DNA from 2 places in the Alcanivorax borkumensis SK2 genome. Region 2 is predicted to be linked to the other one. Evidence: predicted binding sites of a transcription regulator. Region 2 holds the regulator's gene; the other holds the start of a gene.

Region 1 (9,333 bases), 650 kb from region 2:
CAACGCGAAGCGTTTTTCTTGCAGGCGAATACCGGCCAGTAAGGCGCCGAACAGCACCAAGGCCACAAGGTGATCCATGCCGGTAATTGGATGCATGAGCCCGGCGGTAAAACCGCCATGAACGTGGCCGCCTTCGCCGGTATGGGCCATCGCGGCCATGGGGCTTATGGCAAGCCCACAGGTAATAACAGCAGCGGTAAGCTTGTGTTTTGTGTTGTTCATGCTGTGCTCCTTTAACGTACCTGTGCCCTTTGGCACCGTGAGAAATCAGTGGTTGTGAGTGTGCGAGTGTGGCTTTTCGTGGGAATGGCTGTGCGCATGACCATGGGAATGGCCACCGCCTTGCTGATAAGCACCCGCTTCCGGTTCGAAGGGGGCCTGCTCAACCTGTACGTCCACGCAGGTGTCGGCGCCCGGAAGCTGACGCACCATGTCGTCGAGCACATGGTCGTGCTGGTAACGAACAAAGCCGGTTTCGATCTGCAGCGGAACGTGACGGTTGCCCAGGTGATAGGCCACCTTGGTTAGCATCAGTGCATCACTGCAAACAATGGTGGAAACGGTTTCGTTGGCGGCCAACACCTTGACCAACACTCCGTCTGCATTGGTAAGCACATCCCCACCGCGAAGCAGGGTGCCTCGCTCTAGGAATAGGCCCACGCCTTCGCCGGATGTCAGCTGCACTTTTTGCCGGCTTTTGATCCGTGCATCGAGCGGTAGGCTGAGGGTTTTTAGTCTCGCCGGATCGATTTTTTCCAGCGCGACGGTATCGGTAATTTTTTTCGTCAGTTCGATCATGCTTGTCTCGTAAACAATGCGTTAAAACAAAAAATAGCGCTGCGCCATTGGCAACACTTCCGCCGGTTCGCACGTTAGCAGCTGGCCATCGGCACGTACTTCATAGGTCTGTGGATCCACTTCCAGGTGTGGCAGCCAATCATTGAGCAACATGTCTTTCTTTTTCACTGTGCGGCAGCCTTTCACCACACCAATGCGGTTGGCTAATGTGAGTTGCTCAGGGATACCCGCATCCATGGCGGCCTGGGAGATGAAGGTCATGGTGGTGGCTTGGCGAGCCTTGCCGTAGGCCCCAAACATGGGGCGGTAATGAACTGGCTGGGGTGTAGGGATGGATGCGTTAGGGTCGCCCATCTTGGCCATGGCGATCATGCCGCCCTTAATGATGAGGTTGGGCTTTACCCCAAAAAAGGCCGGGCTCCACAGTACCAGGTCGGCGAGCTTGCCCACTTCCACCGAGCCTATTTCATGGGCCATGCCATGGGCTAATGCCGGGTTGATGGTGTACTTGGCTACGTAGCGTTTGGCGCGAAAATTATCATGTTCGGATGGGTCGCCCTTTAGGGAACCGCGCTGCACTTTCATCTTGTGGGCCGTTTGCCAGGTGCGCATCACCACTTCGCCCACACGCCCCATGGCCTGGGAGTCTGAGGCAATCATGGAGAACGCACCAAGATCATGAAGGATGTCTTCCGCGGCAATGGTTTCGCGGCGAATGCGGGATTCAGCAAACGCTACGTCTTCTGGAATACTCGGATCCAAATGGTGACAGACCATGAGCATATCGAGGTGCTCATCGGCGGTATTCACCGTGTAAGGTCGCGTCGGGTTTGTGGACGAAGGCAGCACATTGGCAAGCCCAGCAGCGCGAATAATATCCGGCGCATGGCCGCCCCCGGCTCCCTCGGTGTGATAGGTATGGATGGTGCGATCTTTGAACGCGGCGATGGTGTCTTCCACAAAGCCGGATTCGTTCAAGGTGTCGGTGTGGATCGCCACTTGAGTATCCGTTTCTTCTGCAACCGAAAGGCAGTTGTCGATTGAGGCGGGGGTGGTGCCCCAGTCTTCGTGCAATTTCAGGCCAATGGCGCCGGCGCTGATCTGTTCGCTCAGGGATTCCGGCAAGCTGGCGTTACCTTTGCCAAGGAACCCCAGATTCATTGGAAAGCAATCCGCCGCTTCCAACATTCGGGCCATGTTCCAGGGCCCGGGCGTCACTGTGGTGGCATTGGTGCCGGTGGTGGGCCCGGTGCCGCCACCGATCATGGTGGTGACCCCGGATGCTAATGCTTCGTCGATCTGCTGCGGGCAGATAAAATGGATATGCGAATCAATCCCCCCCGCCGTAATGATGCTGCCTTCACCAGCAATCACATCGGTGCCGGGGCCAACAATGATATCCACATTCGGTTGCACATCTGGGTTACCCGCCTTGCCAATGGCCGCAATTCGCCCGTTCTTAATACCGATATCCGCTTTAACGATCCCCCAGTAGTCGAGGATCAAGGCATTGGTAATGACCAGGTCCATAACCTTCGCCGAAGGCAGCTGGGATTGGCCCATGCCATCACGAATTACCTTGCCGCCGCCAAATTTCACTTCGTCACCATAGACGGTGAAATCTTTTTCTACCTGGATCCACAGATCGGTATCGGCCAGGCGTACCCGGTCACCTGTGGTGGGCCCGAACATGTCGGCGTAGGCTTGTCTGGACATTGTTGCCACGATGATTCTCCTGTTCTTGCATCTACCGGCTGGTTATCGGCAGCCTTTCCGAAATGCGGTGTTGTACAGGCGCCGGCCTGCTTCCCATGGCGCTATTTCCACGGGCAAGTTCGGCCCTAAAGACAGGCGCGACTCAAAGCGGCCCCATGACCTTGCCCTGAAACCCGTACACTTTTCTTTGTCCCGCATACGCCACCAGCTCTACTGTCCGGCTCTGCCCTGGCTCAATGCGCACGGCGGTGCCGGCCGGAATATTGAGCCGGAAGCCTCGGGTTTTTTCTCGGTCGAACTGCAGGGCATTGTTAGCTTCATAGAAGTGGTAGTGGGAGCCCACCTGAATGGGACGGTCGCCCGTATTGGCCACTTCCACGCTGAGCGTTTCCCGCCCAGGATTGATCTCGATGTCGCCGTTCTGAATAGCGTATTCGCCTGGAATCATTTGGCTTCTCCTATAGCGGATCGTCTTAAACGATGGGGTCGTGAACCGTTACCAGTTTGGTGCCATCGGGAAAGGTCGCTTCCACCTGCACTTCGTGGATCATTTCTGGCACGCCTTCCATCACATCCTGACGCTTGAGCAAGGTTCGCCCTTCGCCCATCAATTCGGCGACCGTTTTGCCGTCGCGAGCACCCTCCATAATGGTGGCGGTGATATAAGCGATCGATTCCGGATAGTTAAGCTTAACGCCACGGGCCTTGCGCCGTTCGGCCAGCAGCGCGGCGGTAAAAATCAACAGCTTGTCTTTTTCTCTGGGTGTCAGTTCCATGCTTTACCTTTTTGCCTTTCCTTACACCGTTATCAGGTGTTCCAGATTCGCGGTATCACCGCCGGTTTATTCAGGGTGGCCTGACGCAATAATTGCCAGACGGGAAGCATCAATGCTTGAATTTTTTCACAGCGAGTGCCGAGCACACGCATGACCAGAATGTCGTCAATCAGGGTGAGGCCGCAGGGCATGTCGGTGGCCTGCTTTTCAATGCATTCACGGGCCTGCTCCAGCAACTCCTCATTACTCCCCGTGGCTACAAATATTGCCTGCATGGGGAAATTACGCAGCCCAGAGGCCGCATTGAGGTGGCTGGGCTGATCCACCTTAAGGCGTTCAATCAGCAGCGGTTTACGGTCGCGGCTAATACGAAAACGGGCGTCGATTTTTCCCTCGTGAAACACTTCACTATTAACCGGCCGACCCAAGCAGGAAATTTCCCAGCCCATAAAATGGGCATCCCCGTGCAGATCGATCCGGGTGTCCATCTGTACCCGTGCCCCAGGGAAGAAAATATTTTCTTGGGGAAACCATTCCAGTGTCCCTCCTGCCTGAACGGTGAGCGTTTGGCTCACATGGGCGGTTTGCCCAGCGCTGCGGTAAAACTTGGTTGCCCCAGGGGTAGTGAGTAAGCCATGGGCCTGGCTCGATGCGGTAATGCTGATATCCAGTCCATCACCACCCACAACCCCCCCTGGTGGGTGCAGTAAATAGATGTGTGCGGTGTCCTGCTCTGGGTAGAAAGGGCGCTGAACGCGCAACGGTCCATAATGGTGCAATTCGGCCATGACGGTTTTCATGCCGCGCCCAGTTATGGCGCACTCAAGCTGCATATGCAGTTTTGCTTGCCATCCCTTATGCCTGCCTGTGGCCTTACTGTTCTGCCGGCCCGCTGCTACCGGTTTCTCTACGCTCACTGGCCTGGCCCCTTTGCCTGCTCTTTATCATGCACCAAATTTATGCAGCTTTTGTGCCACCTGCTAAAATAGAGGGCGGCTTATCACTTATAAGGGCTGAGACTTGTAGAGGGGCCATCACCGTAAGAGCGTTAGCGCGATCCATGGTATTGATTCTTATACGCCACCCCGTGCCCGTGGTGGTATGCAATGGCACTGGAGAGAAAGCGGCAACAAAAAAAGCCCGGCGATCGCCGGGCTTTTTTTGTATTGCCTTGCGGGTGGCGGCTATTCCACCGTTACCGACTTGGCTAGGTTACGAGGCTGATCCACATCGGTGCCGCGCAGCACCGCCACATGGTAGCTAAGCAGCTGCAGCGGTATGGTATAAACGATCGGGGCTACAGTGTCGGGCACTGAGGGCATGTTTAACACATGAATCCCTTCCCCTTCTTTTACGTGAGCATTCTTATCAGCAAACACATAAAGCTCACCGCCACGGGCACGGACTTCTTGCAGATTGGATTTCAGCTTTTCCAACAATTCATCATTGGGGGCCACCGACACCACCGGCATTTCGCTGTCCACCAAGGCCAACGGGCCGTGTTTAAGCTCTCCCGCTGCGTAGGCTTCGGCGTGGATATAGGAAATTTCCTTGAGCTTAAGGGCTCCTTCCAAAGCCACCGGAAATTGCACGCCACGCCCCAAAAACAGGGCGTGGTGTTTTTCCACAAACGCCTCTGAAAGTTTTTCGATGGGCTTGTCTAACGCCGCCGCCTGCTCGATCAAATTGGGCAGCTGACGCAGTTCTTCCAGAATTTTTTCGATCTCGCTGTCGGCCAGGCCTTTTTGGCGGCCCAGCGCTAACACGAGCATCAACAACCCAACCAGTTGAGTAGTGAAGGCCTTGGTGGAAGCTACCCCGATTTCCGGACCGGCTTTGGTGAGAAAAACCAGTTCTGATTCACGCACCAACGATGAGCTGTCCACGTTACACACAGCCAGGCGACCCACATAATTGGGTGACTGAGTATCACGCAGCGCTGCCAAGGTATCGGCGGTTTCACCGCTTTGGGAAATGGTGACAAAGAGAGTGCCTTCTGGCACCACGTGCTTGCGGTAGCGGAACTCACTGGCTACTTCGACCTGGCAAGGAATACCGGCAATGTCCTCTAACCAATAACGGGCCACCATACCTGCGTGATAGCTAGTACCGCAGGCGACGATTTGAACGGTTTTAACCTTATCGAAAATAGCAGGCGCTTTTTCACCGAAAGACTCAATCAGGGTAGCCGGGCTATCAATGCGATCTTCCAAGGTTTTCTGAATAGCTGCGGGCTGCTCGAAAATTTCCTTCTGCATATAGTGGCGGTATTCGCCCTTTTCCGCATCTTCATGGGTGCCATCAAACTCGTGAGCTTCGCGTGTTACCGGCTCACCTGCTGCATCCACTATACGCACGCTATTGGTTGTAATTTCTGCCTGGTCACCCTCTTCCAAAAAGATGAACCGGTTGGTTACTGGCAACAAGGCCAGTTGGTCGGAGGCGATATAGTTTTCATCAATCCCCAGGCCGATGACCAGCGGGCTACCAGAGCGCACGGTAACCAACTTGTGCGGCTCAGAAGCATGAATAACACCCAGTGCGTAGGCACCATCGAGTTTCTTTGTGACCGCTTGCACGGCGTCGAAAAGATTCAACCCGTTATCCAGCGCCTGATGCACCAGATGCACAATCACTTCCGTATCGGTTTGGGAGTTGAACGTATAACCGCTGGCTTCAAGCTCGTCTTTGAGTGCCTGAAAATTTTCGATGATACCGTTATGCACCAGGGCCAAATCATCACCGGACATATGCGGGTGCGAATTAGGCTCCGAAGGCTTGCCGTGGGTAGCCCAGCGAGTGTGGGCAATGCCGGTGAAACCCTGGGTTTGTGCTTCCAGGACTGCCTCTTCCAACCCGGCCACTTTTCCCTGACGACGGACACGACTGATGCCCTTATCGTTGAGCAGCGCGACTCCCGCACTGTCGTAACCCCGGTACTCAAGTCGCTTGAGACCAGTGATCAAAATATTGGTCACATTCCGCTGGCCAATGGCCCCAACAATTCCGCACATAAATGCTCTTCCTTACCCTTTCTTGGGGCGCTGCCAATTAGCCACGTTGCGCTGTTGCGTTCGAGCAACCGCTAGGCCGTTGTCGCCCACATCCTTTGTAATAGTGCTGCCCGCACCTACAGTGGCATTTACGCCAATGGTGACTGGAGCAACTAGAGAGGAATTGGAGCCAATGAACGCTCCGTCTTTCAGCACGGTCTGAAATTTGTTGGCGCCATCATAGTTACACGTAATAGTGCCGGCACCCACGTTGACGCCTTTACCTATCTTGCTATCGCCGATATAGGTCAGGTGGTTTACCTTGGAACCCTCGCCAATGTAGGACTTTTTGGTTTCAACAAAGTTGCCTATCTTCGCTTTGTCGGCCAGTTCTGTTCCAGGGCGCAAGCGGGCATAGGGGCCTAGCTGACAGTGTTCACCCACAATAGCACCGTCAATGAGTGTGTTCGCTTCTATGACGGTGCCGGCGCCGATGTTGGCGTCTCGCAGAATACAGTTAGGACCGATCACCACACCTTCTTCGATGGTGACATCTCCCTCTAAAATGACATTCACATCAATGATTACATCACTGGCGATCTGTACTCTGCCGCGAATATCCAGACGAGAAGGGTCCAGCAATGTTACCCCGTCACGCATCAAGGTTTCAGCCTGAGCCTGCTGGTAAATGCGCTCTAGCCTTGCCAATTGCACTCTGTCATTCACCCCGTCCACTTCCCAGCCTTCGTTGGGTTGCAGGGTTTGCACATTCAAGCCCGACTGTGACGCCATTGCGATCAGGTCAGTAAGGTAATATTCGCCCTGGGCATTATTACTGGAAAGCTTGGGCAAGCTTTCTTCTAGGAATCGCCGTGAACAGGCAAGAATGCCCGTGTTGATTTCCTGAATACTCAGCTCAGCTTCGCTGGCGTCTTTCTGCTCAACGATGCGCTGCACGTTGTTCTGACCATCACGAACGATACGGCCGTAACCGTTCGGGTCATCCAAGGTTAGGGTCATCAGCGCCAGGGTGCTATCGTCCACCGTGGCGACAAAGTCTTTTAGTGTTTCCGGGCGAATCAGCGGTACATCACCGTACAACACCAATACCATGTCTTCTTTTACATAAGGCATGGCTTGCGCAACCGCATGGCCAGTACCGAGCTGTTCAGCTTGCTCTGCCCAAGCCACTTGCTCACCAGTGACCGAGGCTTTCACCTGTTCGCCACCATGGCCGTATACGATGACGGTATTGGCTGGTTCCAGCGACGCTGCCGCGTCTACCACATGCTGCACCATTGGCTTGCCGGCCACTGCATGAAGCACCTTTGGCAAAGCGCTCTTCATCCGCGTCCCTTTACCCGCCGCCAGAATCACTACTGCTAGACTCATACCCTATCCTTGTCTTTTACATGCCGGTACCGTTATACCACTGTGCCGCCTCTGATTCGCACAGGACCTATTCCAACCGGGCGCTCACTATACGACAGAAACAAAAAAGGGTAGCACTTGGCTACCCTTTCCTGTGTTGAAGAATTGCAAAAGATACTTACCGCTTATTCTTCAATTGTTGAATGGCACGCAGCTGTGCAACGGCCTCTATCAGAGTTGCAGCGGCACGGGAGTAATCCATTTCGGAACTCTTGCCTTCCAACGCTTCTTTGGCACGGGCTTTAGCACGCTCAGCTTCTGCAGCGTCCATATTTTCAGCGCGTTCAGCCGTATCTGCCAGTACGGTCACCAGCTTCGGCTGCACTTCTAAGAAGCCACCGGATACGTAGAACACTTCTTCTTCACCATTCTGCTTCTTCACCCGTACCGGGCCCGGCTTCAGCCGGGTCAGCAGCGGGGCGTGGCCGGGCATGATACCGAGGTCACCTTCCACACCGGAAGCTACCACAATTTCAACCAAGCCGGAGAACAGCTGGCGTTCTGCACTTACAATGTCGCAATGCACGGTCATCGCCATTTGCTTGTCTCCCAGGTGCAGGTTACTTGCTACGCTTGTTGTAGGCTTCAATCACTTCGTCGATAGAGCCCTTCATGTAGAAGTCCTGCTCCGGGATGTGATCGTAATCACCGCCAAGGATGCCCTTAAAGCCCGCGAGGGTGTCTTTCAGGGAAACATACTTGCCCGGGGAACCAGTAAATACTTCGGCCACAAAGAACGGCTGAGACAAATAACGCTCAATCTTACGGGCACGAGATACAATCAGTTTATCGTCTTCTGACAGTTCGTCCATACCCAAAATAGCGATGATGTCTTTCAGCTCTTTAAAGCGCTGCAGTACGGTTTGAACGCCACGTGCAATGTCGTAGTGCTCTTGACCGATAACCAGCGGATCCAGCTGACGCGAAGTGGAATCCAGCGGGTCAATCGCCGGGTAGATACCCTTAGACGCGATATCACGGCTCAAGGATACAGTGGAATCCAAGTGCGCGAAGGTGGTGGCCGGAGACGGGTCAGTCAAGTCATCCGCAGGTACATATACCGCCTGAACGGAGGTAATGGAACCGGTCTTGGTGGAAGTAATACGTTCCTGCAGAACGCCCATCTCTTCCGCCAGAGTCGGCTGGTAACCTACCGCTGAAGGCATACGGCCCAACAGTGCAGATACTTCCGTACCCGCCAGCGTATAACGGTAAATGTTATCCACGAAGAACAGTACGTCGCGACCTTCGTCACGGAACTTCTCGGCCATGGTCAGACCGGTCAGCGCTACACGCAGACGGTTACCAGGCGGCTCATTCATCTGACCGTACACCAGCGATACTTTATCCAGTACGTTGGAGTCCTTCATTTCATGGTAGAAGTCGTTACCCTCACGAGTACGCTCACCCACACCAGCAAACACGGAGAAACCGGAGTGCTCAATCGCGATGTTCCGGATCAGCTCCATCATGTTTACGGTTTTACCAACACCCGCACCACCGAACAGACCAACCTTACCGCCTTTGGCGAAAGGACAAACCAGGTCGATTACCTTGATGCCGGTTTCCAGCAGTTCGTTAGTGGCTGCCTGATCCGCATAAGTAGGCGCTGCACGGTG
Region 2 (9,333 bases):
GAAATCGGCCAGATCCACCACTTCAGGCTCACGGGCTGCGTTTTCAAGATAGGTAGTCCCTTCGGCCAGCGCCGCGGCCATCATCAAGTTTTCGGTACCAGTTACGGTGACCACATCCATGACGATGCGTGCTCCTTTGAGCCGGCCATCCACAGAAGCATTCACATAACCGTTAGTCACCTCGATATCCGCGCCCATGGCCTCCAAGCCACGCAGGTGAATATCCACCGGCCGCGAGCCAATAGCACAACCGCCGGGCAGCGATACCGATGCTTTACCAAAATGCGCAACCATGGGACCCAGCACCAGAATCGAGGCACGCATGGTTTTCACCAGCTCATAGGGGGCCGTCAATTCCTTGATGGTGGTGGCGTTCACTTCCACGTTCATGCGGTCATCGATCACCACATGGACACCCATCCGGCCCAACAATTCGATCAGGGTGGTCACGTCCTGCAAATGCGGCAGGTTGCCCACCGTTACCGGCTCGTCAGCCAACAAAGTGGCTGCCAGAATCGGCAGCGCCGCATTCTTGGCCCCAGAAATGCGAATGTCGCCGTCCAACCGCTGGCCACCGGTGATGATCAATTTATCCATGAACTGTCTCTAATGGTTTCTTTCTTCCAACCCGTTCAGCCAAAGGCCGGGGTCAGGACAGGCCCTGATTCTGGGCTTTTTCCCACTCCGCCGGAGTAAAAGTAATGATCTGCACGGCATGGATAGTGTTACTTTTAATCTGCTCGTCGATGGTGGCATACACCATCTGCTGCCGCTTTACCGGCATCAAGCCACTAAAGGCCTCCGACACCACGCGAATCTGGAACCGGTCACCGCCGCCTTCCACTGCCACGTCGGCACTCTCAAAACCAGCTTCTACCAGCGTGATTACGTCTTCCGGATTCATCTTTACTCCTCATCAGGGCCTTCGCCAGGCCCAAACAGCATTGGAGCGGCCCGGGGCCGCTCCATCAAAATTGTTATCAAGGGCGCAATAATACGCGAGCGCGTTGCCCCTTACCACGGCGGCACCGTCCCCAACACCATCCACGGCCCCAGCGCAGCAAGATTATTTACCCTGCTAGCCTTCTTCTTTTAGGCCCGCATCAATTTTGGCATCCGCAGACCAGTTATCGACCACTTTGTCGATATCATTGTACTGTTGCATGCCTTGGGCGAACTGGCTTTTGAAAGTGTCTCGCAGATCCAGACCATTCACGTACACATTGATTACCCTCCACTGATCATCACGCAAGAATAGGGTGTAGTAGATGGGCACCACCTGGCCGGAGTTAGTCTTCACTTCCATGCGCACTCGGGCGTAATCGCCTTTACGATCGCCATCCTGCATTGGCAAGATGTCGATTTTCTGTCCGTCATACAGGGTAATGCCGGACGCATAGGTGTTGATTAAGCTGTTTTTGAAGACATCCAAAAACCGGTATTTCTGCTCCTTGCTAGACGGCCCAAAGTAATCGCCCATGACCATGCGGGTGATGCGCTTGAAATCCACCAGATCCGCCAGCTCTTCACGCACCAGCTCTTTGGCCCTATCCGGATCGGCTTTCAACGTCTCTCGCTCCGCCTCAACACGAGACGTCATGCGCTCCACTGCATCCGCCACCACCTGGCGAGGATCACTCTGGGCCTGGACCAGTGCTGCCATTGCGGTCAGCATGACCACCAACCCGACGCGAAGCCAGGCGGCCATATACCATTGTAAATGCATAGATTACTCCCTATTTAGTCTTCGGCGGTTTTACGGTGTTCTTTACCTGCTGTCCAGTGATCAACAACCGCAACACACTGAACCTCAGTGCTTTTATTGGAGTCACAGAGTGCAAGGCGGTTCCCTTCAACGCGATCGAGTTACCGATTACGGGTCAACGTGGAGGCCACAACACGTGTATAATCGCCGCCAATATCAAGGAGAGCGCATGAGCCACAACCACATCAGCGTTGGCCAACGGGTACTAGAAATCGAAGCCCGGGCCGTGGATGCTCTGAAAGACAGCCTGGACACCAGCTTTTGCGCCGCCTGCGACCTGATGCTGAACGCCAAAGGCCGCGTCATCGTCACCGGCATGGGCAAAAGCGGGCACGTAGGCAGCAAGCTAGCCGCCACCCTTGCCAGCACCGGCACCCCCTCTTTTTTTGTTCACCCTGGCGAAGCCTCCCATGGTGATTTGGGCATGATTACCGCTGACGACGTGGTACTGGCACTGTCCAACTCCGGCGAAACCGCCGAAGTGCTGGCCATATTACCGGTCATCAAACGTAAGGGCACCGCCTTGGTCGGCATGACCGGGCGCCCACAATCTGCATTAGCGCAACTGTCAGATGTACATCTGACCGTGGCCGTAGCGGAAGAGGCCTGCCCCCATAATCTGGCACCGACTTCTTCGACCACCGCCGCGCTGGCCATGGGCGATGCCTTGGCTATTGCCCTGTTAGAAGCCCGCGGCTTCACACCGGAAGACTTTGCCCTCAGCCATCCCGGAGGCAGCCTAGGCCGGCGCCTGCTATTGAAAGTGGATGACATCATGCACACTGGTGAGCAGCTTCCCGTGGTCAGCACTACCACCTCGCTTAGCGAAGCCCTACTGGAAATGACCCATAAAGGCCTGGGGATGACCGCCATCACCCACACAGACGGCACTCTAGCCGGCATTTTTACTGATGGTGACTTGCGCCGCATCCTCGACCGGGACATCGATATTCGAAAAGCCACCATTGCCGAGGTTATGGTTTCTGATCCAATCACCATTGCCCAAGGTCATCTAGCCGCTGAAGCTTTACAAATCATGGAAAACCGCAAGATTAACGGCTTAATGGTTTGTGACAGTGATGGCAAACCGCTCGGCGCTTTCAACATGCAAGACCTACTGCGCGCGGGAGTAGTGTAAATGGCCATGCAACTGCCCCCTATAGATGTCCAGAACTTGCGCTTGATGGCGTTTGACGTGGATGGTGTGATGACCGATGGCCGTCTGCTGTTTGGCCCCAACGGCGAAGAGCTGAAAGTTTTCAATACCCTGGATGGCCACGGCCTGAAAAAGCTGGCGGCCAGCGGCGTCACCCTAGCTATCATTACCGGGCGCAACTCGCCCATGGTGGCCAAACGCGCAGCGGACCTGGGCATCAAGCATGTTATTCAAGGCCGCGAAGACAAGGGCGTCGCCTTGGAAGCTCTGGCTGACTCGCTGAACATGCGCGCCAGTGAAACCGGCTACGCTGGTGACGACGAACCTGACGTTAGTGCCTTGCTCTGGGCGCAACTGAGTTTTGCCCCAAACAACGCCCACGACTGCGCCAAAAATGCGGCAAATCACATCACTGTCCGTCGCGGTGGAGAGGGTGCGGTACGGGAAATCTGTGACGCCATTCTTGCCCTGCGGAGCCCGGCATGAAACGTCAGGGGCTATTAAGTGCCACCGGCATTCTGCTGCTGGGGCTGGTGATGCTGATGACCCTGCACGAGTGGGACAGCGCTCTGCCTGGCCAAGACAATGCGGTGGCTATGGCACCGGCAATCATTGCTGACCAGGTTAGCGCGCGAGCCTTCAGCGAAAAAGATGGTAGCCTGCAGTACCACTTAACTGCGGACAGTTTAGTGCAGTTCGACCACAATCCGCTCACCAAGATGCAAGCCCCAGTACTGATCATGGCCAACGACAAAGGCAGCTGGACCATCACTAGCGAGCAAGGCATCGTGCAAGAAGACGGCGACCTGATCTCTTTTCTTGGCAAGGTCAATGTGAATAATCCGATCCAGAAAATGACCGTGAATACAGAAGAACTGCATTTCAACAGCGACACTAACATCGCCACCACCCCCGGCGACGTAGAAATGCGGTTTGACTCCGGCCAGACCCGTGCTGGCGCCCTGGAAGCAGATCTCAACAAGGGCGTTCTGGAACTAAAACAAGGAGTAAAGAGTGAATTTGAAGCACCGGCTTCATAGCACCTGCAATCTCGCCGTACTGGCATTGCTTATAGCTTTCCCCTTGGGCGTTCAGGCCGCCCCCATGGAAGGCACGATCCAGGTCACGGCAGACAACGGTCGTTTCGAGCAGAGTGCCGGCAGCGGCGTGTACAGCGGCAACGTGGAACTGATTCAAGGCAAGCGCAAACTGTTTGCCGATGAAATGCGCATGTTCACCCAAAATAGCGAGCTGGTTCGGGTGGAAGCTACCGGCACCCCGGTGCGCATGGAAGAGGGTGAAGGCCTTAACGCCCACGCTGAAAATCTGGTTTACAATATTAAAGCTCGCACCTTGGTCCTGACCGGCGATGCCTACATCGAACACCAGGGCAACACTTTCGAGGGCGCCAAGGTAGAATACAGCCTAGACTCCAAGCGAGTGGACGCCAGCAGTGAAGGTGACCAACGGGTGCGGCTGGTAATCCCCGCCGAAAACCAGACAACCAATGCCCCTGTCGACGCGAATATTGAAGCGAATAACAGCAACCCAAACGACACCCAAAGTGAAGGCAGCGACAGCGCATCACCTAAGGCGGAGCCCAACACACCATGAGCCATTTACGCGCCCATCACCTAGCAAAAAGCTACAAGGGTCGCCGGGTTATCGAAGACGTTTCCCTGGATGTAGAAGCCGGCCAAATTGTCGGGCTACTGGGGCCCAATGGGGCCGGCAAAACCACCTGCTTCTACATGATTGTTGGGCTAGTGGAGGCCGATGCCGGTCGCATTGAAATCAACGACACGGACATTACCCACCTGCCTATGCACGGTCGCGCCCAGCGGGGGATTGGCTACCTGCCTCAAGAAGCCAGTATCTTTCGCCGTCTAACGGTGGAAGAGAACATCATGGCCATCCTAGAAACCCGCAAGGAGCTTAGCAAAGCAGAACGCCACGAGCGCATGGAAGGCCTGCTCAAGGAATTCCACATCGGGCACATCCGCGATTCGCTGGGGATGAGCCTGTCCGGCGGCGAGCGCCGCCGCGCGGAAATCGCCCGAGGCTTGGCCACAGACCCTGACTTCATTCTGCTGGACGAACCTTTTGCTGGCGTTGACCCCATCTCGGTTAACGACATCAAAGGCATCATTCGCCACCTCAAAGAACGCGGCATCGGCGTCTTAATCACCGACCACAATGTACGCGAGACCCTGGATATCTGTGACACCGCTTATATCGTCAGCGCTGGCCACATCATCGCCTCCGGTGACGCGGATATTATCCTTGCCAACCAACAAGTGCGAGACGTCTATCTGGGCGCCGATTTCAGACTATAAGGTCCGCCGCAAATCCTCTCTTCTATTGTGACTTGCGGTCATCCCTAGCACACAGTTTCACCTGGCACAAATATTGCTTAGCGTGTAGATAGACTGCTATCCTGGGTTTTTTGGGGACTAGCAGAATACTGAGCAGTATGAAGCCCACACTACAATTACAAATTGGCCAGCAGCTCACCATGACACCGCAGCTGCAGCAGGCCATTCGCCTCTTGCAGCTATCCACTTTAGACCTGCGCCAGGAAATCCAGCAAGCAGTAGAGAGCAACCCCCTGCTGGAATTGGCAGACGATTTCGGTGACGATGCCCTCCCCGAGCATGACGAAGAACGTCAGGATGAAGAGCTCGACACCGACCGTGATAACGCCCTAGAAGAACTGATACAAGACGAGCCCGAGGTGGAAACCGAATGGGATGACGTCTATTCCGGCCAGAGCACCAGCAACAGCGCCGCACTCCCCGACGATGCCGACGAATGGCAGCAACGACACGCCGTTTCCGGCAACTTACAGGACCACTTGCTCTGGCAGCTAAACCTCACCCCCATGAGCGATGTAGACCGGATAATCGCCATAACGATTATCGAGTCCCTGGACGACCGTGGTTACATCACTGCCCCCCTAAGCGATATCGTCGACATGGTGAATGCCCAGCCAGACCTACTCACCGAAGGAGACGAACTGGAGCACGATGAAGTGCTTGCCGTGCAGCACCGGTTGCAACAGTTCGACCCGGTGGGCGTCGCCAGCGTCAACCTAGCTGACTGCCTCGGCGTCCAGCTGCGCCAACTGCCAGCGGACACCCCATTGCGCGACGAAGCCTCTGCCCTACTGGAACATCTGAACCTACTAGAAAAGCACGATTACACCGCACTGCGCCGCACCCTTCAACTCTCTGAAGAGGTCCTTCTAGAGGCTTTATCCCTACTGCGCACCCTGGACCCAGCCCCCGGTGAGCAAATTGGCGAACCTCAAGTGGACTACGCCGTTCCTGACGTGATCGTCCGCCAACATCAAGGTCGCTGGCAGGTGAGCCTAAACGACGACGTCCTTCCGCGGGTCAACCTGCAACAGCAATACGCGAGCATTGCCCGTACCACCAGCGGTGAAGACGGGCAATATTTGCGCAATTGCGTTCAAGAAGCGAAATGGTTCATCAAGAGCCTGCAAAGCCGCCACGACACTTTGCTCAAGGTGGCCACCCGCATCGTGGACGTGCAACAAGGGTTCTTCGATTATGGCGATGAAGCCATGAAACCCCTGGTTTTGGCGGATATTGCCGATGCTGTTGAAATGCATGAGTCAACCATCAGCCGGGTCACCAATCAGAAATACATGATGACACCACGCGGCGTCTTTGAGCTGAAATATTTCTTTTCCAGTCATGTGGGAACCGACGGCGGCGGTGAGTGTTCCTCCACTGCTATTCGTGCCATTATTAAGAAACTGGTCGCTGCAGAGAATCCCCGCAAGCCACTCAGTGATAACAAGCTGGCGAGCTTGCTCAATGAGCAGGGAATCAATGTAGCGCGCCGGACCGTCGCCAAATACAGAGAAGCGATGAGAATACCGTCTTCTAGCGCCCGTAAACGTTTAGTGTAGAGCGCCAGAACGGACCCAGGAACGCGGGGAAAACCTTGCGAGGCCAGCCTGAAAGGCTGAATAAACAAGGTCTTTATCCCGGGTTTCTCAAACAGGTAAAGGAGCCAGCCATGCAAATTAATATCAGCGGTCATCACCTGGAAATTACCGATGCCTTGCGCACTTATGTGGGAGATAAATTTTCCCGCCTTGAGCGCCATTTCGACCAAATTACCAGCATCCAGGTGATTCTTTCCCCGGAACCCAAAAGCCACAAAGCCGAGTCCACAATTCATATTTCCGGGGCCGATGTCTTTGCCACCGCTGAGGCAGATGACATGTATGCTGCGATCGATAAACTGACGGACAAATTGGATCGTCAGATTCTTAAACACAAAGAAAAAGCCGTCAGCCACAAGCACGGTCACTAACCCAAAGCGACAATTATGCGAGTTCGCGAACTACTGACTCTGGCCCGCACCCATCACGGCGTGCAGGCCAGCAGCAAGAAACAACTGCTTGACCAGGTTGCACAGCTGGCAGCTGCCAGCTGTGGCAGCCTTAATGAGCAGGAAGTCTTCGACGCTCTGGTCGCCCGGGAAAAACTGGGCTCCACGGGCATTGGCGAAGGCATTGCCATTCCTCATTGTCGACTAGGACATTGCCAACAGGCTGTAGGCCTGTTGTTAAAACTAGAAACCCCCATTGATTTCGACGCCGTTGACGGTCAGCCTGTGGATTTGGTGTTTGTATTACTCGTCCCCCAGGACAACCCGGAACAACATCTCAAAACCCTCAGCCATCTGGCCTCCCTGTTCAACGACGAGACTTACCGTACAGAACTGCGACGCAGCATTGACAACCAGCAGCTCTACCAGGCGGCGATAGAATCTGAGGCAGAGTTACGATTGGCATCATGAAGCAACACAGCAGGCTCTCGCGCATTATGCCGCGCATCCAAAACACGTCCTCACCTATCGGTCTTGCGTTCCAATATACTGCGAGCCACCCGCGAGCGGTGCAACCATGAAACTCACCATTATCAGTGGGCGCTCCGGTTCAGGGAAAACCACCGCGCTGCAGGCACTGGAAGATCAAGGCTTTTACTGCGTCGACAACTTGCCAGTCGGCATGCTACCCACCCTGGCAAAACAACTCAGTGAAGGCGACCCCCCAATTGAGCGGGTCGCCGTTGGTATTGATGCTCGCAACCTCCCCGCCCAGTTACTGGCCTTCGACAACATTCTTCACGCACTTAATGAACAGCAGGTTCGCAGCGAAATCATCTACTTAGATGCGGATGATCACACTCTTCTTACTCGCTTCAGCGCTACCCGTCGCCGCCACCCACTGGGCACCGATCAACGCTCTCTGGCCGACGCCATCGGCCATGAACGTGAGCTACTGGCCAACATCCGCCAACGTGCCGACCTAGTCATCGACAGCAGCAACCATGACGTCCACACCCTGCGCAATCTCATGCGTGAACGGGTAGCTCGCCGTGAAGCCACACTGTCATTGCAACTGGAATCCTTTGGCTTCAAGAATGGCCTGCCCACCGATGCCGACCTTGTGTTCGATGTGCGAGTGCTGCCCAATCCTCACTGGCATGCAGACCTGCGTCCTTTCACCGGCAAGGATGACTGCATTATCGAGTTTCTTAGCCAGCACCAGGCCAGTCACGACATGCTCAAAGATATTGGCGATTTCGTTGTGCGCTGGCTACCGGCCTTTGCCAACAGCGACCGCAGCTATGTCACCGTGGCGATCGGTTGCACCGGCGGCCGCCATCGCTCCGTCTTCATCACCGAACAGCTGGCAAAAAATCTGCGCGCAGAAGGCATTGTCCTTCAGGTCCGCCATAGGGAACTCTAACCCAGCAAGCAGCCACCTCCTCCGACCACAAGATGACCGATGATTGAAAAACAACTCGATGTAATCAACAAACTCGGCCTGCATGCCCGCGCTGCCGCCAAAGTAGTCAGCGTGGCATCACGCTACAACAGCAGCATCCTAGTACTGCACAAAACGCAGACCATCGACGCGAAAAGCATCATGGGCTTGCTCATGCTCGGGGCGGCCAAGGGAAGCCGCATCACCTTTCGAGTGGAGGGCGATGATGAACAACAGGCTATGGACGAACTGAAAGACTTGTTCTCTCGCCGTTTTGACGAAGGAGAATAGACGCAGATCAAGGTTTTGTATCGTATACAGGGTTTATATCGATCACTTATTGCGCTCCCGCCTTTGCAGCTGTAACTATCCTAAACAGGCTTGTTAACAAGCCGCCCCCGTCATACAACCATGAGGCAGGGAGGTCCTATGGTTGCAGAAGGAATGGCACGTGCGGAGCAACGCCGCGCGCTAGTCTTCTCGACCTTTGCGTTCACCCTCTGTTTTGCAGTATGGACAATGCTGTCCATACTCGGGTTACAGATTAAGGATGAACTGAACCTCACCGATACCCAGCTGGGCCTGCTCATGGCAACCCCAGTG

What was found. Region 2 encodes sigma-54, which starts transcription at its own class of promoters, with help from an activator protein. Its sites were predicted from a motif close to TGGCACNNNNNTTGCTNT; they were not measured.
Region 1: ABO_RS13915 (urease accessory protein UreD) is a predicted target of sigma-54. The motif match lies at 4,249-4,266, and genes of this name have one in related genera.

Annotation. Positions count from the first base shown of each region.
Region 1 is NC_008260.1:3,075,029-3,084,361, forward strand. Features, by position in the region: gene ABO_RS13890 (HupE/UreJ family protein) at 1-222, opposite strand, end outside; gene ureE (urease accessory protein UreE) at 268-798, opposite strand; gene ureC (urease subunit alpha) at 820-2,514, opposite strand; gene ABO_RS13905 (urease subunit beta) at 2,657-2,962, opposite strand; gene ureA (urease subunit gamma) at 2,988-3,290, opposite strand; gene ABO_RS13915 (urease accessory protein UreD) at 3,323-4,078, opposite strand; gene glmS (glutamine--fructose-6-phosphate transaminase (isomerizing)) at 4,475-6,304, opposite strand; gene glmU (bifunctional UDP-N-acetylglucosamine diphosphorylase/glucosamine-1-phosphate N-acetyltransferase GlmU) at 6,317-7,675, opposite strand; gene ABO_RS13930 (F0F1 ATP synthase subunit epsilon) at 7,833-8,252, opposite strand; gene atpD (F0F1 ATP synthase subunit beta) at 8,275-9,333, opposite strand, start outside.
Region 2 is NC_008260.1:608,381-617,713, reverse strand. Features, by position in the region: gene murA (UDP-N-acetylglucosamine 1-carboxyvinyltransferase) at 1-597, opposite strand, end outside; gene ABO_RS02900 (BolA family protein) at 650-904, opposite strand; gene ABO_RS02895 (MlaC/ttg2D family ABC transporter substrate-binding protein) at 1,079-1,726, opposite strand; gene ABO_RS02890 (KpsF/GutQ family sugar-phosphate isomerase) at 1,935-2,903, shown strand; gene ABO_RS02885 (KdsC family phosphatase) at 2,904-3,407, shown strand; gene lptC (LPS export ABC transporter periplasmic protein LptC) at 3,404-3,961, shown strand; gene lptA (lipopolysaccharide transport periplasmic protein LptA) at 3,936-4,535, shown strand; gene lptB (LPS export ABC transporter ATP-binding protein) at 4,532-5,257, shown strand; gene ABO_RS02865 (RNA polymerase factor sigma-54) at 5,395-6,858, shown strand; gene hpf (ribosome hibernation-promoting factor, HPF/YfiA family) at 6,969-7,268, shown strand; gene ptsN (PTS IIA-like nitrogen regulatory protein PtsN) at 7,284-7,757, shown strand; gene rapZ (RNase adapter RapZ) at 7,864-8,712, shown strand; gene ABO_RS02845 (HPr family phosphocarrier protein) at 8,752-9,021, shown strand; gene ABO_RS02840 (nitrate/nitrite transporter) at 9,160-9,333, shown strand, end outside.